DNA from 3 places in the Streptomyces sp. NPDC052101 genome. Region 1 is predicted to be linked to each of the others. Evidence: riboswitches for the same ligand, from Rfam matches in the RefSeq annotation. Region 1 holds a riboswitch; each other region holds the start of a gene.
What was found. Region 1 has a riboswitch for cobalamin ahead of AB0L75_RS40105 ((2Fe-2S) ferredoxin domain-containing protein). Riboswitches for the same ligand answer to the same signal wherever they lie in the genome.

Region 1 (7,118 bases):
CTGGCGGACCCTCGCGCCGCACGGTTTCCGCGCCCACCGCATCGACGGCGGCCACTTCTTCCTGCACGAACGTGCCCGGGACCTGCTCGGGCTGCTCGACGACGAGATCACGCTGTGCCTGGCGGAGCGACGAAGGAGCGACGGATCGTGAGGTCTCCCTATTTCGACGACGGCCACGCCGCCTTCCGCGAGGAGGTGCGCGCGTTCCTGGCCGCCGAGGTGATGCCGTACGCCGCCCGCTGGGAGGACCAGGACACCGTCCCCGCCCCCGTCTGGAAACTCCTCGGCGAACGCGGTTACCTGGGACTGCTGTACCCGCGTGCCGTCGGCGGCGGCGAACGCGACCTGTTCACCTCGGTCGTCTTCCTGGAGGAACTCGGCCGTACCGGATTCGGCGGGCTGCGGGCGGCCGTCTCCGTCCATGCCTACATGGCCACGCACTACCTCTCCTGGGTCGGCGGGCCCGACCTGTGCCGGGAGTACCTCGCGCCGGCCGTACGGGGCGAGCGGGTGGCCGCCCTGGCGATCACCGAACCGGGAGCCGGAGCCGACCTGTCGGGCCTCGCCACCACGGCCGTCCGGGACGGCGACCATTTCCTCGTCGACGGCACCAAGTCGATGGTCAGCAACGCCATGACCGCCGACTTCCTCGTCACAGCGGTGCGCACGGCCGACGGCGCGGCCGGGCCCCGGGGCGCGACCGGGCTGTCCCTGCTCGTGGTCGACACAGCCCTGCCCGGCGTCACCCGCACCCCGCAGCGCACCCTCGGCTGGCGTGCGGCCGGCACGGCCACCGTCACCCTCGACGCGGTGCGGGTCCCCGCCGACCGGCTCATCGGCCGGCTCGACAACGGCTTCTACTACCTCATGCGCGGACTGCAGCTGGAACGCCTGGTCGCCGCCACCCTGGCCCTCGGCGGCATGGACCGCTCCCTGGACGAGCTGCACGCGTTCCTGCGCGCCCGCGAAGTCGCCGGCGAGGCACTCGCGCACAAGCAGGCGATTCAGCACCGCGTCGCCGACCTGGCGACCGAACTGGCAGCCGCACGGCAGCTGGTGCACCACACCGCGTGGCTGTACGAGCAGGGCGAACTGCCCGCGGTGGAGTGCTCCATGGCCAAACTGCACACCACCGAGCTGGCCTGCCGGCTCGCCGACACCGCTCTGCAACTGCAGGGTGCGCACGGCTACCTGGAGACCTCCTACGCGGCGCGCGCCCACCGCGACGCCCGCGCCGCCACCATCGCCGCGGGACCCAGCGAGGTGATGCGCGACCTCATCGGCCGGGCGGTGCTGAACCGTCCCGCCGCCCCGGACACCGCTGCGAGGATCATCTGATGGGCAATCAGACAGCGTATTTCTTCCTGGCGTTGGCCCTGGTCCTGGGCGTGGCACGGCTGTGCGCGGCGGGCGCCCGCCGGCTGGGGCAGCCGGCGGTGGTCGGCGAGATCGTCGCCGGTGTCCTGCTCGGCTCCACCGTGCTGTCGCAGACCTGGAGCTGGCGGCACGCCGTCCCGTACGACGAGGTCCAGCCGCTGCTCGGGGCGCTGGCGAACGTCGGCCTGGCTCTGTTCATGTTCGTCATCGGCTACGAGATGGACCCCGCCTTCCTGCGCGGCAGCGGCCGTACGGCCCTGTGCGTGGCGACCGGGTCGGTGCTGCTGCCCCTGGTCGGCGGCTGCCTCGCCGCGCTGCCGTTCGCGGCCGGCCACGCGCCCTCGGGCGCGCCGGGATTCGTGCTGTTCATCGGTGTGGCCCTGTCCGTCACCGCCTTCCCGGTCCTGGCGCGGATCCTCGCCGACCAACGCCTCAACCAGACCTCCGTCGGCAGGATCGCCATGGCCGCCGCCGGCGTGAACGACCTGGTCGCCTGGGCCTGTCTCGCCGTCGTGGCCGCGCTCTTCACCACCACCCAGTCCTGGCACATGGCGTTCGTGCCCGTCTATCTGGCGCTGCTGATCCTGGTGGTCCGCCCGCTGGCCGCCCGGCTGCTGCGCCGGCGCGCGAAGGGGGCGGCGGATCCGGCGGCGGCCGTGGTCGTGGTGTGCGCCGGGCTCATGGCCTCGTGCGCGGCCACCGAATGGCTCGGCATCCACTTCGTCTTCGGGGCGTTCGCCTTCGGCGCGGTCATGCCCCGGGAGAACGCGGGGGAGCGGCTGCGGGTCTCCGTGATGGACGGACTGGAGAAGTCGGCCACACCGATCCTGCTCCCCCTCTACTTCGTGGTCGCGGGCACCAAGGTCGATCTGACCACGTTCCGTGCGGCCCACCTGGGCGGGCTCGCGGTGATGCTGGTGGCCGCCGTCGTGACGAAGATGGCCGGTGCCGGTCTCGGGGCCGCCGCGGCCGGACTGCCCCGGCGGACGGCGGGGACCCTCGCGGTGCTGATGAACACCCGTGGCCTCACCGAGATCGTCATCCTCACCGTCGGCCTCCAACTGCACTTCATCGACCAGGCGTTCTACTCGATCCTGGTGGTGATGGCGGTGCTGACCACCGTCATGACCGGGCCGCTGCTGCACGCCGGCCGGGCCACGGCATGGGACGGTGCGCCCGCGGAGCGCGGGACGGGCCGTGTTCCCGGGCCCGCGGCAGACACCCGGGAGACGGCCCGGCCCGCGCATCAGGAGAAGCGCTCCTGACGGCCGGCTCTCAGGGGACCCGCACGGAGTCGTCCCACACGCTGGTGCGCAGCAGCCCCGCGCGGTGCAGCCGCCGCTCCAGTTCCAGCACCTCCCGCGCCGCCTGCCGCGGACACGGAGCCGCGACCCCGATCAGACCCCAGCGCCCGGCCACCGAGGTGATCGCCCGCGCCCACCCCTCGGGCCCGGGACGCCCGACGCTGTCCTCCAGCCGCTTCAGATCCGTCTCCACCGACGGCCGTACCACCTTCGTCGCCGCGTACACCCCCTGCCGCCTGCCGAGCACGTCCCGGGCCTCGGCGAGGAACGCCCGGACGTACTCGGCGCCGTTCGAGGAGAGGTTCAGATCCTGCATGGCCACCACCGGCCGCCGGCCGAAACGGCCACCCGGACGGGCGATGGCGAAGTCCACGCCGCCCTTGACGAACCCCAGGTCGCGCCCCGCGCCCCGGAACGCGCCGTGCAGCGCCGCCATGCCCTCCTGTACGGCGCGGAACTGGGCGGCCGTGATGTCGAACCGGGCGCAGGTCTCGTCGTCCACGTAGACGCTGCCCTCCCAGACGCTGCCCCGGGTGATCTGCACCGTTCCGCCCTCGGCGGGCTCTCCGGCCACGACGTGGGCCGAGGGCGCCAGGATGAACTCGTAGCCGGGGACGCGGTGGCGCAGGTAGTGGGCGTGCGCCTCCAGGACGTAGTCCTCCTCGGTCGCCATCGCCTGGCGGGCCAGCGCGTCGAGCGCCGCGTCGTCGGCGAGCGGTACCGCGATGCGGATCCTGCTGCCGGTGAGCGCCTCGGCGGGCTTGAAGCAGCCCAGCTCCAGCCCGTACCGCTCGCGCAGCAGCCGGGCGGCCGTGTGCACCCGGCGGCGCAGCAGCGCCTCGTCGGCTCCCGTCCGGGACACCGAGTAGCCCGGCAGCCGGGGCAGCAGCACCCCGAACTCCCGGTGGAACGCGGTCGCTTCGGCCTCCGCGGCGAGGGTGGCCTCCGGGACGTCGTCCGCCCGCGGCGCGGGGACGCCCAGCGCGTCCTCGACCGTCGGGTACAGCGTCGTCTTGCGGTTCCACCGCTCGGCGATCTCCGGCCCGTTGGCGTCCACCCGCAGCTGCTCCAGGCCCGCCGCGCGCTTCAGCCACAGCAGCAGCACTCGCGCCTCGGCGTCGATCGCGAACAGCCGCACCACCGTGTGCGGTGCCGTGCTCAGCTGCCGTACCAGACGCTCCAGCGGTGCGGCCGGCCGGCCCGGGAGCGCGTCGGCTGCCATCGCCAGCAGGGCGTGCGTCAGGTAGTAGTAGCGCAGTTCGGGGACCTCCACGGGAACCGCCTCGGACCCCGCCACCGCCTGCCGCCACGGCTCGCCCCGGCCCACGACCAGGTCGCCCGGTGCGGCCAGATACACCGCCCGTGCCTCGTTGTACGCCGAGAAGTCGTCCGGCGAGCGGCCGAGTGCCAACTGGGCCACATCGGCCTCGAAGCAGCCCTTCAGCGTGGACGCGGTGCCCAGCACGATGGCCGGCACCCGGCCGCACGGCGCTCCGAAGGGCAGCAGCTCCTTGTCGGCCGCCTTCTTCGCGCCGGCCAGATCCGTCCCGAGCAGACGCCGCGAGATCTGCTCCAGTTCCTCGATGGAGAGCAGATCGGGCCCGGTGCAGAAGCCCTCCCACGCCAGGGTCCTGCCACGGTGTACGACGGTCTGTTCCTGGTTCTGCATCCACGGCTCCCGGATCCGGTGCGGAAAGCGACAGGTCGATCACATTCTGTATGCTCCGAGGGCGTGGCCATCCACGTCGGCTGTCATGCGCTCGAGGCCGGCACGAGGGCCGGGTGACGGCCCGGCGGCGGTGATGGAATGATGATCGGCGACATAAGGCGACGGCGGTCCGAGGAAGCCGGTGTGAATCCGGCGCGGTCCCGCCACTGTGACCGGTGAGCGAGTTCCGGCAGGCCACCGCCCCCCTCCGGGGCGGCAAGGCGGGACGAGCGACGACCCGGGAGCCAGGAGACTCACGCGGTCGCCTCCTCGACGGACACCGGGGCGGATCTCCCCGGGAGGAGAGTGACGCGGCGTGCCCAAGAGGCCGAAGGTAAACGGGGTTGTGGCAGGAGACGATGCGGCGCCGTGCCGGGTCGTCGTGTGCCGGGACTGCTGCTGCGGCAGTCCCAAGGTGACCGGGGTGGATCACGCGGCGCAGACCGCGCGACTGCGGGCGGCGGTGCCCGTGCGCATCTCCGCCTGCCTCGACGTGTGCGACCAGGCCAACGTCATCGTCGTACAGCCCTCCGCCGCGGGCCGGGCCGCCGGTGCGCGCCCGGTCTGGCTCGGGCTCGTCAACGACGCGGACGCGACCGAGGACATCATCACCTGGGTCCGCGCCGGCGGCCCGGGCATGGCTCCTGCGCCCGACATCCTCGACCTGTACACCTTCACCCCGCCGCGCCGCCGACTCGGCGAACGCCTGGGGTAGTGCGGGGTCGAAGCACGCCGAGGAGCCGGCCTGGGGCGATCGTTGCTTTCGAGACCGGAAGCCGCCAGCAGCTCTTCGAGCCGGTTCGGCCGTACGGCGCGGCCAAGTCCCGCGTTTCGCTGGGAACTTATGGCTAGTCTCTCCGGTCTACTGTTCCTCGTCGGCCACCTCTCTCCCCGGAGTCCAAGCTGTGCCGAAATCGCCGTTCACGCACCTGCACGTCCACACCCAGTACTCGATGCTGGACGGTGCCGCGCGGCTCAAGGACATGTTCAATGCCTGCAATGAGATGGGCATGACGCATATCGCCATGTCCGACCACGGCAACCTCCATGGGGCGTACGACTTCTTCCACTCGGCGAAGAAAGCGGGGATCACCCCGATCATCGGGATCGAGGCGTATGTCGCTCCCGAGTCGCGGCGGAACAAGCGCAAGGTCCTGTGGGGCCAGCCGCACCAGAAGAAGGACGACGTCTCGGCAAGCGGCTCGTACACCCATTTGACGATGTGGGCCACGAACAAGACGGGTCTGCACAATGTCTTCCGCCTCTCCTCGGACGCCTACGCCGAGGGCTGGCTGACGAAGTGGCCCCGGATGGACAAGGAGTCCATCGCCCAGTGGTCCGAGGGCATCGTCGCCTCCACCGGCTGCCCTTCCGGCGAGGTGCAGACCCGGCTGCGCCTCGGCCAGTTCGACGAGGCCCTGAAGGCGGCCGCCGACTACCAGGACATCTTCGGCAAGGACCGCTTCTTCCTGGAGCTGATGGAGCACGACCTCGACATCGAGCGCCGGGTCCGTGCGGACCTGCTGGAGGTCGGCAGGAAGCTCGGCATCCCGCCGCTCGTGACCAACGACTCGCATTACACGTACGCGCACGAGGCCGGCGCCCACGACGCCCTGCTGTGCATCCAGACCGGCAAGAACCTCTCCGACCCGAACCGCTTCAAGCTGGACGGAGGCGGTTACTACCTGAAGTCCACCGAGGAGATGTACGCCTTGGAGTCTTCGGACTACTGGCAGGAGGGCTGTGACAACACCCGGTCGATCGCCGAGATGGTGGACATCGACGGCATGTTCGAGAAGCGCGACCTCATGCCGAAGTTTGACATCCCGGAGGGATTCACCGAGGTCACCTGGTTCAAGGAGGAGGTGCGCCGTGGCATGGAGCGCCGCTTCCCGGGCGGCATCCCCGAGGACCGCCAGAAGCAGGCCGAGTACGAGATGGACACGATCATCTCGATGGGCTTCCCCGGCTACTTCCTGGTGGTCGCCGACTTCATCATGTGGGCGAAGAACAACGGCATCGCGGTCGGCCCGGGCCGAGGCTCCGCCGCCGGTTCGATCGTCGCGTACGCCATGGGGATCACCGACCTGGACCCGATCCCGCACGGTCTGATCTTCGAGCGGTTCCTCAACCCCGAGCGCATCTCGATGCCCGACGTCGACATCGACTTCGACGAGCGCCGGCGCGTCGAGGTGATCCGGTATGTGACGGAGAAGTACGGCGCGGACAAGGTCGCCATGATCGGCACGTACGGCACGATCAAGGCGAAGAACGCGATCAAGGACTCCGCGCGTGTGCTGGGCTACCCGTACGCGATGGGCGACCGCATCACCAAGGCCATGCCCGCCGACGTCCTCGGCAAGGGCATCCCGCTCTCCGGTATCACCGACTCCAGCCACCCGCGCTACTCGGAGGCGGGCGAGGTCCGGGGGATGTACGAGAACGAGCCGGACGTGAAGAAGGTCATCGACACCGCGCGTGGTGTGGAGGGCCTGGTGCGGCAGATGGGCGTGCATGCCGCCGGCGTCATCATGTCCAGCGAGACCATCACCGAGCACGTTCCGGTGTGGGTGCGGCACACCGACGGCGTGACGATCACGCAGTGGGACTACCCCAGCTGTGAGTCGCTGGGCCTGCTGAAGATGGACTTCCTGGGCCTGCGCAACCTCACGATCATGGACGACGCGGTCAAGATGGTGAAAGCCAACAAGGACCTGGACATCGACCTG
Region 2 (7,118 bases), on a different contig from region 1:
CGGGCTGGGGGTCCTGGCCGCCGTCACCCTGATCGGGTTCGCGCTCGCCCGCTCGATCACCCGCCCCGTCCGGGCCCTGGAACGCGCCACCGCCCAACTCGCCGAGGGCCGGATCACCGATCCCCCGGCAACCGATCACGGACCGCCGGAACTGCGCCGCCTGGCCGCGTCGTTCACGAGAACCGCGACCCGGCTCCAGCATGTGCTGCAGGCGCAGCAGGCGTTCGCCTCCGATGTGTCGCACCAGCTGAAGACCCCTCTGACCGCACTGCGTCTGCGGCTGGAGAACTTCGAGCCGCACCTCGCTCCCTGCGCCCAGGACAGCCTCGACAAAGCGCTCGGGGAGCTGGAGCGGCTCAGTCGTATGGTGCAGGGGCTGCTCGCGCTCGCCAGAGTGGAGAACTCCGCGATCGGGCCGGAGGCCGTCGATCTCGACGCCGTCGTCGCCGATCGTGCCGCCATCTGGGCGGCCTTCGCCGACGAACAGCAGGTCGGCCTCGTCGTCTCCGGAGCGACGGCCGTCCGGGTGTGGGCGCTGCCGGGTGCGCTGGAGCAGATCATCGACAACCTGCTCTCCAACGCGCTGCGCGTGTCCCCACCGGGAACCGTCATCACGCTGGCGGTCGTCAGCGCTTCCGGCGAGGGCTGCCGCACACCGGCCGTGGCCGAGCTGCATGTGACCGACCAGGGGCCCGGTATGACCGAGACCGAACGGCACCGGGCCTTCGATCGGTTCTGGCGGGCCCCTGATGCCGACCATGACGGCACGGGTCTCGGCCTGCCGATGGTCCGGCAGCTCACCCGCGCCAGCGGTGGCGAGGTCACCCTGGAGCCCGCCGCCGGCGGCGGGCTCGACGCCGTGGTCCGCCTGCGCCACGCCGTGACCCGCACGCACCGGGAGGCGGTCTGCGCCCGCTCCTGAGGAGCCGCCGAGGCGCGGCCGGTCAGGTCACCTGGAAGTTCGCCATCATCGCCATGTCCTCGTGCTCCAGGTTGTGGCAGTGCAGCAGATACCGGCCGCGGTAGCCGCGGAAGCGGACCAGCACGTCCACGACCTCGTACGGGCGGACGTCGACCGTGTCCTTCCAGCCGGCGTCGGTGGGCTCGGGCGCCCGGCCGCCGCGGGACAGGACCTGGAAGTGCGCCAGGTGCATGTGCACGGGGTGGTGGAAGTCGCTGGTGAACCGCCAGCGTTCGACGGTGCCGAGGCGCGGGCGGGCCAGGATCTCCGAGGTGCTGAAGGGGCGGCCGTTGACGGTCCACGCGTCGTCGGAGCGGCGGAAGTCGAAGTGCCGGGTGGCCACGGCCGACGCCGGGCGCAAGGCGGCGTACCGGGACAGGCGGGCCGGGACATGGCTCGCGTCCTTCTCCCTGCGGGCGACCCGGAACCGCATCACCTGGCGCATGCGGCCGTCCGCCAGGGTGTTGACCAGGGTGACAGCGCTGCCCAGGGGGCAGTCGGCGAAGTCCACGACCACGTCGAAGCGTTCCCCGGGCGCCATGGGGATGCCGTCCAGACGCTGGGGCGCGGCCAGCAGGCCACCGTCGCCTCCGACCTGTACGAAGGGGAGCGTGCCCCCGTCCTCCCGGCGCAGAACCAGGTGGTAGCGGCGGGCGTTGGAGGCGTTCAGCAGGCGCAGGCGGTGCCGGGTCGCGGAGACCTCCGCCTCGGGCCAGGGGGCACCGTTCACCAGCTGGACGTCGCCGAGGACGCCGTCCATATAGGCGTCCTGGACGCCCGGGGTGCCGGTGCGGGCCGGCGCGCGGCCGGGGTACCGGAAGGAGCCGTCCTCCTCGAAGGAGCGGTCGCAGATCATCAGGGGGATGTCCCGCTCGCCGCCGGGCAGCGGCAGGGCGTCCTCCTCCTGGTCGTGGACGAGGAACATCCCGGCCAGGCCGCGCCAGACCTGCGGGGCGCTGAAGTCCATGCGGTGGTCGTGGTACCAGAGCGTCGCGGCCCGCTGGTTCATCGGGTAGGTGTAGGTCTTGTAGCCCTCCGAGACCGTCCAGTCGGACGCCGGGGCGTGCGTGCTCCCCATGCCGTGGGTCATGCCCCTGGCCGCGGAGCCGGCGCCGCACCGTGCCGGTACGAGCACATCGGTCGGGTAGCCGTCCGAGTGCGGTGGGGTGACGCCACCGTGCAGGTGCAGGGAGGTCGGCACGGGCAGCTTGTTGAGGACCCGTACCTGTGTCCTGCGGCCGCTGCGGGCGGTGAAGGTGGGGCCGGGGAAGATGCCGTCGTAGCCCCAGACGGTCGTCCGCAGACCCGGCACGATCTCGACGGACCCTTCGCGCTGGGTGATGTCGTAGGAGTCGGTACCGCCGGTGGTGCGGGACGGGCGGGCGCGCGGCGGCACGGGCAGCGGCACCGCGAACCGCCGGGGCGGCCGGATCCTGCTGGAGAGCACTGTTCCGGTGCGTTCGCCCGCCCACCTCTCGTACGCCGCCGCCGCGGCGGGTATGGCGAGTCCGGCGGTGCCGCCCGCCGCGAGCCCCAGGAATCGTCGACGTGACGTCACCCGTCCACGCCCTTCCCGGACCTGTACGTCCACGCCCAGCAGCACAGCGCCACACCCACACCGAACACCCCGAGGGCGAGCGGGACATGGCCGCCCAGCATCCGGGCCGCGCCCAGCCCCATCTGCGCGCCGACCAGCACGACCAGTGCGACCGCGAGCGCGAAGGGCCAGGCCGGACCCCGCGTCGAGCGCCACACCAGCAGGGCGGCCACGGCCTCCACGAGGGAGACGGAGGCGAGCAACTGCGCGTTGGCCGCGTGCAGGTCGAGGAAGCGCACGTCACCTGTGATGAACAGGCCCGCCAGGGCGGCCTGGAGGAGGGTGTCGAAGACGAACAGCAGAGAAGCGGCGCGCAGCAGCGTGAGGGGCCATGGACGGGGCCGCGAAACGGCGGCTCCGGTGGACGTGTCAGCCATGCGTCACCTCACCGGCGCCCGCGCCGGCCTGCGCCTCGAACGCCTGGAACCCGGCCTCGACGCCCATGAAGATGTCGTTCATGACCAGGTAGCCCTGCGCGATCAGCGGCGAGTCGCGCAGCTCCTCGACGAGGAAGTAGTACGCCTTGAGGTCTTCGGTCTCCAGCAGGGCGAAGTCGGAGAAGGCGGTGGTGAATGCCTCGGCGTCGAAGAAGCGGGCCGAGACGCGGTCGGCGTACTTGGCGAACACGGGATGGATGTGCGCTGCCGCCATCGCGTTCCGCTCCTCGCGGGACAGCGCCAGCCAAGCCGGAGTGAAGGTGTGGGTCAGGACGATGGTGGTCTTCATGGCAGCGGTTCCCCGATCTCGCCTCAGGTTTACGGCGTTTACTAGAGGTGATCGGCGTTAACATTGTCAAGTGGGGGCTGACCGGCGGCGCCACAGGAGAGCAGGAGACACGTCCGTGAGCAGCGAGTTCGCCCCGGCATCGACACGGAGGGCACAGCAGCGCGAAGAGGCGCGGGAGCGCCAGCGCGCCGAGACGAAGTCCGAGATCCTGGGGCATGCCCGGCAGTTGCTGGTGGCCGAGGGCCCGGCCGCCGTCTCGCTCCGTGCCATCGCGCGCGAGATGGGGATGACCGCTCCGGGGCTCTACCGCTACTACGCCGACCACCGCGAGCTGGTGCAGGCACTCACCGCGTCCCTCTACGAAGAGCTGGCCGCCGCCCTGGAGCACGCCCGCGACCGGGCGGCCGAGCAGTCCCCCGGCGGCCGCTTCACCGCCACCGCACGAGCGCTGCGGGCCTGGGCGCTGAGCCACAGGCCGGAGTTCACCCTCGTCTTCAGCAAGCCGATCCCCGACGCCGACTGCGCACCGGGCGACCCCTGCCACACCGCCAGCTGGCGCTTCGGCGGCGTCTTCGTCGGCCTGATGATGGAGTTCTGGCGGGCGGGCACCGTCCCGCTGCCGGAGCCGGGCGCCCTCGACCCGGACTGGCTCCCCCAGTTGGAGGAGCTGCGGGAGCACATCGGCTCCGAGCCGCCCCTGGAGGCGCTCTACGTCTTCGTCCTCGCCTGGTCCCGCCTGTACGGCATGGTGTCCATGGAGGTGTTCGGACATCTCGACTTCGCCCTGACCGATCCCGGACCGCTCTTCGAGCACAACCTGCGCGACATCGTGGGGCTACTGGAGGCCGGCCCGTGAAACGCCGAGCAGGCCCCGACCGGTGTGCGGGTCGGGGCCTGCGATCGTGCGCTCTTCGGCCTCAGCGGGTCACGGCAGTGGCCCCTTGAGCCGAGTCCTTCTTCCTCGCCTCGGCCGGCCGGGGCGCGAGCACCCGCTCGGCCAGCAGCCCGAAGATCAGCCCGAAGGCGGTCCACAGGGTCAGCTGGATGGCGAGGGCCGCCAGCCGGAACTGCCAGAGCAGGGTGGCCGAGAAGTCCTTGGGGACCTCGTTGACGGCCGGCAGGAACGCGTACGCCAGACCGACGGCCAGGACGAAGAACGCCCCTGCCGCGACCGTGGCGTTCCAGTTGCCCAGGCGTGGTGCGAGGCGCTTGCCCAGAATCACCGTGGCGATCGCCAGCAGCACGCTGAGCAGGATCATCAGGAAGTACAGCGTCGTGCGCCGGCCGATGGTGTCGGGGTTGCCCACGGACGGCGGGCCGGCGGGGTACTTGAGGAACGGCACGACGTAGACGGCGATCAGGCCCGCCGCGGACAGCAGCAGCGCGCTCGCGCGCGGGCCGAACCGCCCGATGCGGCCGAGCGCGAAACAGTACGCGAGGGCGGCGATGCCGCCGAACGCCACGCCGTAGACGAGGACGCCGGTGGCCAGGCCCCCGGTGGACTGCATCGAGCGGCTGACGATCTCCATGCCGTGCTCGTGGGAGTGCGCATCCTCGTAGGCGATGGCCGAGTCGACACGCGGCTCGCCGAGGAAGTAGGCGACGACGAGGGCGAGCAGGCCCGCGGCGAGCCCCGCGAGCATGCCACGCACCAGGAGGTTTCTTACGGTTGCCGAGTTCATGGACGCGTACGCTGCCCCGTCGCCGTCAGTGGCAGGGGAAGCCGAGCAGGTGGCGGGCGTCGTGCACCCACTCGTGGACGCTCTCGCCGGACACGAGCGAGGTGGCGCCCTGCTCGGCGCCGACGAAGTAGAGCAGAACCATCATCAGGATGCCGAAGAAGACCGCCCACGGGGCGATCGCCGAGATCGGCAGCTTCGCCGGTACGGCGGCGGGCGTGGTCGTGGGCTGAACAGCGGACTGCGCCATGGCAGGACCCTCCTGGGGAACTCGCGTCCCGTCTCGGTGGTGCACACGACGACGGATGCGGGTCTGACTTGCCCGGCCTTCGCCGTCCCGCTCGGGGACGGCTCGCGCTGGGCTTACAGTGGCGCGACCGTGCCGGATTCCCACCGACTTCCGCCGTGCCGTCGTCAACAACGACCAGAAAGGTACCGCGAGGGAGGGATCCGGCCAAGGGCGCATACAGCGGCGCTCAAGCGCATCCGATGCGCCGCACTACCCCCAGAGCCCTTTGTTGAGGCACCAGTTGGACACGGGAACATGAACATGACCAGTCGAGTGACATTGATCTCAGCGGCGATGAGCCGGTCGCTGCGCGAGGCCCGCTTCGACGACGGGTGTCCGCTCGACGCGACCGCGGCGGACCGCGCCCGCTCGGCCGCCGGCCTGCTTCCGGGCAGTGACCGAGTGATGGCCTCTCCCACCGTCCGGTGCCGTGAGACCGCGGCCGCCCTCGGCCTCGAACCCGTCTGCGCACCGGAGTTGGCGGCACTCGACATGGGCCGCTGGCGGGGGCGGACACTCGACGAGGTCGCCGCCGCCGAGCCGGACGCGGTCGCCCGGTGGCTGGCCGATCCCGCGTCCGCCCCGCACGGCGGGGAGTCGGTGTGCGCCCTGGGCGACCGAGTCGCCGCCTGGCTCGCGGAGGCCGCCCGGTGGTCGGGCCGGACCGTGGCCGTGGTGGAACCGGAGATCGTACGGGCCGTGGCCGTGCGGGTACTTGACGCACCGGGGCCGGCGTTCTGGCGCCTCGACGTGCCTCCCCTGACCGCGACCGAACTCAGCGGCCGGTCAGGACGCTGGAACCTGCGGCTGGGGCAGCCGCTCGCGCACGTCGCCGGGCAAGGCCGCACCGGCTGAGGCCCATCGGGGTGGTCCTCACGCTCGTGCCGACGGGCCGGCGAGGTTCCGGCCGGCCGCGGCCGATGGCCGGGTGCGCCGCTGGAAGGCCAGGGCCATGGCGGTGAACAGCAGGCCGCCGAGCATCCAGTAGGGCTCGTACACGAGGACGCTGAACCGGTCCTCGCCGGTCAGCGGCTTTCCGCGCTGACCGGTGAGGAACACCGCCAGGTCCACCATCGAGGGCGCGGCATGGCCGACCATGAGCAGTGCGCAGCCCCAGACCCCGAAGAGCATCAGGCGGCGCGGGAAGAACAGTCCCCAGCGCTGCACCAGGGCGAGCGCGAGGGCGGCCCCGCCCAGGTTCATCGGTATGGCGATCAGGTCGATGACGAACAACGGCCTGTTGTCGACCAGGGATTCGCCCGGTGGCAGCCCGATGGTGCCGCCCAGCGCCCAGTAGCAGTGGAACGCCGCGAACACGACCATCCACACGCATGCGGTGAACGCCGCCCTGCGCTGCCATGCCGTCGCGGGCGGGGTGCGGCGGGCCCGCTCGGTGACGCGGGCGGCCGTGCGGTTGACGGTGGCGGGTCTGCTTTCCATGGCGTTCCCCTCGCGGTGGACGGTCATCCCGTCGGATGCCGGGTCAGGCGGACAGCTCGGATCCATGCCCCATCGGGCAGCCGTAGCCTGTATCGCCGCCGGACCCGGGGTCCCGCTGTTCGCCGGGAGTGGCTTGAACGTGACGGTGGGCCCCACACAGTTGGCCGAACCTGTGTGCGACGCGGCGCGGACGGCCCGCCTCACTCTCGGCAGCCCCGAGCGGGGGAACTGAGGGCCGCGCCGGCTTCCGCTACCGGGACTCCTCCTGGTGGGACAGTTCGAGGTCGAAGCCGCTCATGCCGCTGCCGTCCAGGCGGACCGAGGCGGCGACGGGGGCGTAGCCGCTGGCGATGACGGTGTACTCGCCGCCGTCCAGGTCGGTGAACCCGTACGCGCCGTCGCGTCCGGTGATCGTGGTGCCGACCA
Region 3 (7,118 bases), on a different contig from region 1:
GCGCGACGACCACGGCGACGCCGGTCTCGTACAGCGCGCCGGGCAGGGATTTCAGCAGCCGGGTGGGGCCGGCGAGGGCGTTCGCCGCGCCGACGCAGATGAGGAGGGTGGCGAGCTTGAGCCCGTCGTAGGCGGCGAATACGAGGGCCTCCGCCGTGACCCTGCCGCCCAGCCGGATGCCCTGCGCCCAGTGGGGGAGCGGGACTTCGGGGAGGGTGAGGAGGGTGTGGGTGCCGGGGATGGGGGAGCCGAGGGCGGTCGCGAAGAGGAGGCGGACGAGGAGAACGGCGACGGCGAGCTTGGCGAAGGCGGCGTAGGCGTGCGAGGCGGGGGTGTCGGTGCGGTGCGTCGCCACGACGTACGCGGAGGCGGATATGAGGAGCGCGAGGAGGAGGGGGTTGGTGGTACGGGTGGCGGCGGTGCCGAGGGAGAGGGCCCAGAGCCACCAGGCACCGGGGTGAACGGCACTTCGCAGTGTGCGGTGCTGCAACTCCCCAGGGGCGCGGGCCGTATCGATATGCGGCTCCGCCACGATGGGGGTCCCCCCGGGTTCGAGCGAAGCCGAGAACTTGGGGGAGCGACCAGCCACATCCGGCCCGCAGTCATCCCGAGACATTGCGCCGCCGTTGGAACTGCCACACCGCCGCGCCTCCCAGAAGGACGATCACCCCCGCACCGATCGGCAACCCCAGAGAAGGCCCGCTGTCCGAGCCGCTCTTCCGGCCGGAGGTCACCTGCTCCCCGCACCCCTCCTTCGGATACCCGGAGATCGCGCACAGCAGGGCGTTGGTGTCATAGCGGAGGGGCTTGGCCACGGCTGCCAGGGCGTCGGCGGCCGTCGCGTCGGCCGAGACCCTCGCGCAGGCCGTACGACGCGCCGGCGGCCGCTCGCCGGACGGCGCGTCCGCCGGGGTGCCGAAGTCGAGGACCAGGGCCACCCGCTTCATCCCGGACCTGGCCGGTGTGGCCGCGCAGATCGTGCCGAAGTCCGCCGCCCCGCCCGGCCGGCTCGCGTCCGCCGAGTCCGCGCTCACCGCGAAGCGGAAGCCCTCCACGGCCCCGTCGTCGGGGCGCGCGCTCGACGGGCCCTGCGTGGCGTACGTCCAGTGCCCGCCGTCGCGCTCCCAGAAGGACCAGTAGCGATAGCCGGTGGCCTGTGCCTGGCCCGCCGCCCCGGCCATGAGGACCAGCGCGGCGCACAGGGCGCCCGCGGCGCGGCGGACGGCGGTCACGGCTGCCGCTTCTTCCGGCCGCTGAGCAGGAAGCCGACGCCGATGCCCGCGACGAGGCAGACGCCGACGAACCACCAGACGCCGAACTTCGAGCCGCCGTCGGACTTCTCGGACTTCTTGGTGTCGTGCGCGGCGGACTCCAGGTGCGGGGCCGGGCCCAGCTCGTTGAGGGACCGGATCAGGCTGGTGCCGCCGAAGTCACCCGGCTGCGCGCCGAGCGCGTGCGCGGCGAGGATCAGCTGGGCGTACGCGGCCGGGCCGCTCTGCGCCGCCCACTTCCCGGCGTTCTTCTCCAGCCAGGTGTATGACTGCAGCGCCTGCGCCGACCGCCCGTCAGCGGCGAGCGCGACGACCGTGTCCGCCGTGTTGCCGTAGTCCGGCTGGTCCATGGTGCCGGGCAGCGTGGACGTCAGATGCCCGGTCTTCGCGACGACCGACGCGAGGTGCGCGCCCGCGTTGTCCGCGACCTGTGCCGGGGTGAGGTGCTTGCCGGTGGCACACGCGTTGCCGCCGGGCGCCTTGCCGGTCACCGCGTCGAACCCCTTGCCGAGCGCACCGAGCACGCCCGCCGCCGTGGCGTCCGCGTTGGCGTACAGCTTGCCCTTCTTGTCCGGCTGGTAGGCGAGTCCGCCGCCGCCGGTCTCGCCGCAGGGGATGGACATGGCGGCGAGCAGGTCGTAGGGGGACTTGCCCGCCTTGTGGACGTCCGCCGGGTCCGAACCGGCGGCGGCCAGCGCGCCGATGACGACCGAGGTGGAGTTGGTGTCGCTGGCGCCGCCCGGCGCGTAGCCCCAGCCACCGTCCTTGTTCTGCACGGACTTCAGCCAGGTCACCGCCTTGCCGACGGCGGCGCCGTGCCCGCCGGTGGCCTGCAGGGCCTGGACCGCGGCGCCGGTGCTGTTGCTGTCCACCATGACCTTGCTGTCGCAGGTCTTGGCAGGGTCGGCGCGGAAGGCGGCGAACGCGCCGTTCGCGCACTGCTGTCCGGCGAGCCAGTCCACGGCCTGCACGGCAGGCCGGTAGCCGACGGTCCGTTGGGCGATCAGCGTCAGCGACTGCCGCCACACGCCGTCGTAGGTCGGGTCGGAGGTGCCGTACAGCCCGGACGGGACCGTGACCTTCGGCGACGGGGACGGGCCGGCGGCCGTGGCGGGCGCGGCGGCGGCCAGTACGCCTACGGCGGCGAGAGCCGCGGCACAGCGGCGGACGTTCATGGTCGGCGACTGCCTCTCCTGCGGGGAACCGGCAGCGCACGGGTCAGACCCCGGGCGGCTCGGCTCCGTAGACCTCGACGGTGCCGTGCACGGCGGGCCGCCGACGCACGTGAGCCGGTCAACGTCCCGTGCGGGGCAGTCCGGCTCACCGTCCAGTGGCAGTCGGACGGCTCACGGATGGGGGTACCCCCGGCTCGAGCGAAGCCGAGAGTTGGGGGAGGGCCAGCGCCGGAATTGCACCGGCTTTCCCCCGTACGGGTGTGATGACGACCCCGCCACTTTACGTCAGGCTAGACCTTCGGCGTGTCGCCCCCGAAGGGCAGGCGCAGGGTGCGGGAGGCGATCAGCCACGTGCCGTCGACCCGGCGGAAGGTGTCCTCGTAGTGACCCACCTGGACGGGCGGCCCGGCAGGGACGGGGCCGCCTCCCTGCCAACCGTCGACGCGGTACGTCGCGAAGGACGAGGTGGCGCTCGCCGAGTCCGGGCCGGTGACGGTGACCAGCACATTGGACATCAGACGGCAGGAGAGCCGGTCGGCGGGGCGGGAGCCGAAGTACGCACGCAGCGCCTCCCGGCCCTCGATCCGGCGCCCGTCCCCCGGCGGAGGCCACTCCCAGACGCCGTCCTCGGTGAACAGGTCGGCCACGTCGGCCGGTTCACCGAGGTCGAGGCGGCGGACGAAGTGCAGGATGACGTGTTCGCAGGCGTGCTGGGCGAGAAGCGCTTCGACGAGGTCCATGCGCCTGTTTAACAGGGCCGCCGCACACAAGACGACTCATTAAGACCGCAGGACCACTAGACGGCTGGACCACTGGACGGCTGGACCCCCAGTCCACTGGCCCCCTACACCACTGGACCGCTTCACACCGCCACGTACGCCACCGGCTCGCTCCCCGCCACCGGTTCCGCCCGGCCCTGCTTGACCAGTCGGCGCAGATGGGACTCGGCCTCCGAGACGGCGATGTTCCGGGAGCCGTAGCGGATCTCGTCCCAGGGGCGGTTCCACTCCATGCGCTCGGCGAGCTGCCAGGGCGTGAGCGGCTCGGTGAGCAGCGCGAGCAGACCGGCCAGCCGCTCCTCGTGATGGGCGAGCAACTCCCGCACCCGGCCGGTCGCGTCGGTGAAGGCGTGCTGATGGGCGGGGAGCACCTCGGCGGGTGCGAGCCGGCCGATCCGCTCCAGGGAGTCGAGGTAGTCGCCGAGGGGGTCGGTCACGGTCGCGTCGTCCGGGTCCTCGTACAGGCCGATGTGCGGGGTGATCCGGGGCAGGAGATGATCCCCGCTGAACAGTCGCCCATGCCCCGGCAGCCGGGCCGGGTGCTCCTCCTCCAGGTGCAGGCAGACGTGGCCGGGGGTGTGGCCAGGGGTCCATATCGCGCGCAGCCGGCGGCCGGGCAGGTCGAGGAGTTCGCCGGGGACGATCTCCCGGTCGGGGAGGGCGGGGGCCAGGCCGGGCAGGCCCCGGCCGCGGGCGGTGCGCAGCGGTGCCACATGCTCCTCGGGCGCCCCGGCGGCCGTCAGCTTGGCGGCCATGTACGTGAACCACCGCTCGGGCCGCGTCCCGCGCGTCCGGCGCACGATCGCCGCGTCGGCCGCGTGCAGCGCCACCCAGGCACCGGAGGCCTCGCGCACCTTGGCCGACAGGCCGTGGTGGTCGGGGTGGTGGTGCGTGATGACGACGCCGTACACCTCCTCCGCCGCCGTACCGCAGGCCGCGAGCCCCGCCGCGAGCGTGTCCCACGACGCCGGATCGTCCCACCCGGTGTCGATGAGCACCGGGCCGCGGTCGGTGTCCACGACGTACACCAGCGTGTGCCCGAGGGGGTTGTCCGGGATGGGAACCGCCACGGACCGTACGCCCCCGCCGTGATCGAACGTCTTCCTCATCAGCCCTCCGCCCCACCACCCGCACCCCACGGCCATTGCCCACTATAACTAGAACTGATATCAGTTCTGAAACAGCGTCAGAAACGTGCGGTGCGGTGGGAGGCGGACGGCCATGGCCGAGCTTGTGGAACACGGACAGCTGTTCATCGGCGGGGAGTTGACCGACCCCGTGGGCAAGGACGTCATCGAGGTGGTCTCCCCGCACACCGAGGAGGTCATCGGCCGGGTGCCGCACGCCGCCCGGCAGGACGTGGACCGGGCCGTGGCCGTCGCGCGCCGCGCCTTCGACGAGGGCCCCTGGCCCCGCACGTCCCTGGCGGAGCGCATCGAGGTCGTCACCCGCATCAAGGACGGCATCGCCGCGCGCCACGAGGAGATCGCCCGGGTCATCTCCGCCCAGAACGGCTCCCCGTACTCCTGGAGCGTCCTCGCGCAGGCGCTCGGCGCGATGATGGTGTGGGACGCGGCGATCAGGGTCGCGCGGGACTACACCTACGAGGAGCGCCGGGACGGGGTCCTCGGCCCGATCCTCGTCCGGCGGGAGCCGGTCGGGGTGGTCGCGGCCGTGGTCCCGTGGAACGTCCCCCAGTTCGTCGCCGCCGCCAAGCTCGCGCCGGCGCTGCTGACCGGCTGCACGGTCGTACTGAAGCCGTCCCCGGAGTCCCCCCTGGACGCCTATGTCCTCGGTGAGATCGCGCGGGAGGCCGGCCTCCCGGAGGGTGTCCTCTCCATCCTCCCGGCCGACCGCGAGGTCAGCGAGTACCTGGTCGGACACCCCGGCATCGACAAGATCTCCTTCACCGGCTCGGTCCCGGCCGGCAAGCGGGTGATGGAGGTCGCCGCCCGCCATCTCACTCGGGTGACACTGGAGTTGGGCGGGAAGTCGGCGGCGCTCGTCCTCCCTGACGCGGACGTGCGGGCGGCGGTGGCCGGTATCGTCCCGGCGGCCTGGATGAACAACGGGCAGGCGTGCGTGGCCCAGACCCGCATCCTCGTCCCGCGCGCCCGCTACGACGAGTTCGCCGACGCCTTCGCCGCCGCCGCGAGCGCGCTGCGGGTCGGTGACCCGCTGGACCCGGCGACCCAGGTCGGCCCGCTCGTCGCCCGCCGCCAGCAGCAGCGCAACCTCGACTACATCCGGCTCGGCCAGGAGGAGGGCGCCAAGATCCTCACCGGCGGCGGCCGCCCGGCCGGTCTTGAGTGTGGCTGGTACGTCGAACCGACCCTCTTCGGCGACGTCGACAACAGCATGCGCATCGCCCGCGAGGAGATCTTCGGCCCGGTCATCTGCCTGCTCCCGTACGGCGGTGAGGAGGAAGCGGTGAAGATCGCCAACGACTCGGACTACGGGCTGTCCGGCAGCGTGTGGACGGCCGACGTGGAACACGGCATCGAGGTCGCCCGGCAGGTCCGCACCGGCACCTACTCGGTCAACACCTTCAGCCTGGACATGCTCGGCCCGTTCGGCGGCTACAAGAACTCCGGACTGGGAAGGGAGTTCGGCCCGGAGGGCTACGGCGAGTATCTCGAACACAAGATGATCCACCTCCCGGCGGGGGCCTGACTCATGGGCGACCGCTGGCACGTCGAGGTCGACCGGTCGGTGTGCATCGGCTCGGCCCAGTGCCTCCATCACGCCCCGGACCACTTCCGTCTCGACACCGCCCGCCAGTCCCACCCGGTGGCCCCGGACACCGACGCGAACGAACCGATCCTGCAGGCCGCCGAGAGCTGCCCGGTGGAGGCCATCCTGATCACCCTGCTGGGCAGCGGGGAGGCGGTGTTTCCGCCGGAGGAGTAGCCGCCGGAGCGTCATGGTGACGTCGTTCCCGGCCCGCGCCAGGCCTGCTCCACCTCCTCGAACCGCTCGGCGTGGGCGCCCGGGGGCAGCGCCGCGCGCAGGTAGGGCAGGTCGGAGGGACGGAGCAGGCCGAAGGCCGGGGCGGGGAGCGCGGCGAGGATCTCCGCCGCGTGGTCGGCCAGCCAGCCGGTCAGGCCGAGTTCGGCGGCGAGGCGGAGGAGGTCTATGAGCGCGGAGGGGTGGGTGGTGGCGACCGAGGGGAGGTCGAGGTCTGCGATCAGTACGTCGAACCGAAAGGCCGCGTCCTCGCCGCGCGGGGGGCCGGACCATCGCCAGCCGTGGGTGGAGCGGCTGAGGCGGGTCAGCGCCAGGAGGGCCTGCTCGGCAGTCCCGTCGTACCGGCTCACAAGGTTGCGGACTGCATCGACCGCTCCGGTCAGGCGGGGGCTTCCGCGGTCCAACGCCTGGCAGAGGCAGACCAGGAGAGCGCGGTCCATGGCCTCGGTGAACGACACCCCACGGTCGAGGGTCACTTCCCCCAGGTGGTGAAGGACGAACGCGAGCGCTTCGTCGGGCAGAGCGGGCGCGTCCTGGGCCAGATGGCACAGGACGGCCTCCAGATACGAGCTGCACTCATCCGGCGTCATGGAGCCTACGACGTCCAGGCATTCGCCGTACAGGGCGGGCAGTGCGTCGGCGGCGTACACATCGCGGGTCAGAAGGGCGACGAGGGGGCGCGTCGGCGAGTGGACCCGCTTGCCGAAGTGGACGATCTCCGTGCTGACGCGCGGCCACTGAAGCAGCAGCGGATAGCCGGTGTGCAGCAGAAGCTCGGTATCGAAATCGCAGGTGAACAGAGACTGCCTGATCGTGTTCATCGTGTCCGGCGCGGTGAGCGAGATCCGCTGCTCCAACCTGTCCGACAGGGGCATGCCCGCCTCGGGTGATGACGGCCGCACCACCATCCAGTCGAAACTGTGGTC

Region 2: linked by a shared signal. The riboswitch ahead of AB0L75_RS01645 (CbtB-domain containing protein) and the one ahead of AB0L75_RS40105 ((2Fe-2S) ferredoxin domain-containing protein) in region 1 are both predicted to bind cobalamin.
Region 3: linked by a shared signal. The riboswitch ahead of AB0L75_RS21395 (prenyltransferase/squalene oxidase repeat-containing protein) and the one ahead of AB0L75_RS40105 ((2Fe-2S) ferredoxin domain-containing protein) in region 1 are both predicted to bind cobalamin.

Annotation. Positions count from the first base shown of each region.
Region 1 covers NZ_JBFAWH010000049.1:390-7,507, reverse strand. Annotated here, with positions in the region: gene AB0L75_RS40125 (alpha/beta fold hydrolase) at 1-151, shown strand, start outside; gene AB0L75_RS40120 (acyl-CoA dehydrogenase family protein) at 148-1,338, shown strand; gene AB0L75_RS40115 (cation:proton antiporter) at 1,338-2,642, shown strand; gene AB0L75_RS40110 (hypothetical protein) at 2,653-4,350, opposite strand; cobalamin riboswitch at 4,522-4,645, shown strand; gene AB0L75_RS40105 ((2Fe-2S) ferredoxin domain-containing protein) at 4,706-5,104, shown strand; partial or broken gene dnaE (DNA polymerase III subunit alpha) at 5,295-7,118, shown strand, end outside.
Region 2 covers NZ_JBFAWH010000001.1:369,222-376,339, forward strand. Annotated here, with positions in the region: gene AB0L75_RS01615 (HAMP domain-containing sensor histidine kinase) at 1-922, shown strand, start outside; gene AB0L75_RS01620 (multicopper oxidase domain-containing protein) at 945-2,519, opposite strand; gene AB0L75_RS01625 (hypothetical protein) at 2,516-2,935, opposite strand; gene AB0L75_RS01630 (darcynin family protein) at 2,928-3,284, opposite strand; gene AB0L75_RS01635 (TetR/AcrR family transcriptional regulator) at 3,400-4,140, shown strand; gene AB0L75_RS01640 (CbtA family protein) at 4,202-4,966, opposite strand; gene AB0L75_RS01645 (CbtB-domain containing protein) at 4,992-5,213, opposite strand; cobalamin riboswitch at 5,252-5,404, opposite strand; gene AB0L75_RS01650 (histidine phosphatase family protein) at 5,514-6,107, shown strand; gene AB0L75_RS01655 (DUF3995 domain-containing protein) at 6,126-6,692, opposite strand; gene AB0L75_RS01660 (DHA2 family efflux MFS transporter permease subunit) at 6,943-7,118, opposite strand, start outside.
Region 3 covers NZ_JBFAWH010000011.1:234,617-241,734, reverse strand. Annotated here, with positions in the region: gene AB0L75_RS21405 (CbiQ family ECF transporter T component) at 1-517, opposite strand, end outside; gene AB0L75_RS21400 (SCO2322 family protein) at 603-1,232, opposite strand; gene AB0L75_RS21395 (prenyltransferase/squalene oxidase repeat-containing protein) at 1,229-2,446, opposite strand; cobalamin riboswitch at 2,563-2,736, opposite strand; gene AB0L75_RS21390 (nuclear transport factor 2 family protein) at 2,737-3,186, opposite strand; gene AB0L75_RS21385 (MBL fold metallo-hydrolase) at 3,309-4,334, opposite strand; gene AB0L75_RS21380 (aldehyde dehydrogenase) at 4,447-5,898, shown strand; gene AB0L75_RS21375 (ferredoxin) at 5,902-6,135, shown strand; gene AB0L75_RS21370 (hypothetical protein) at 6,147-7,118, opposite strand, start outside.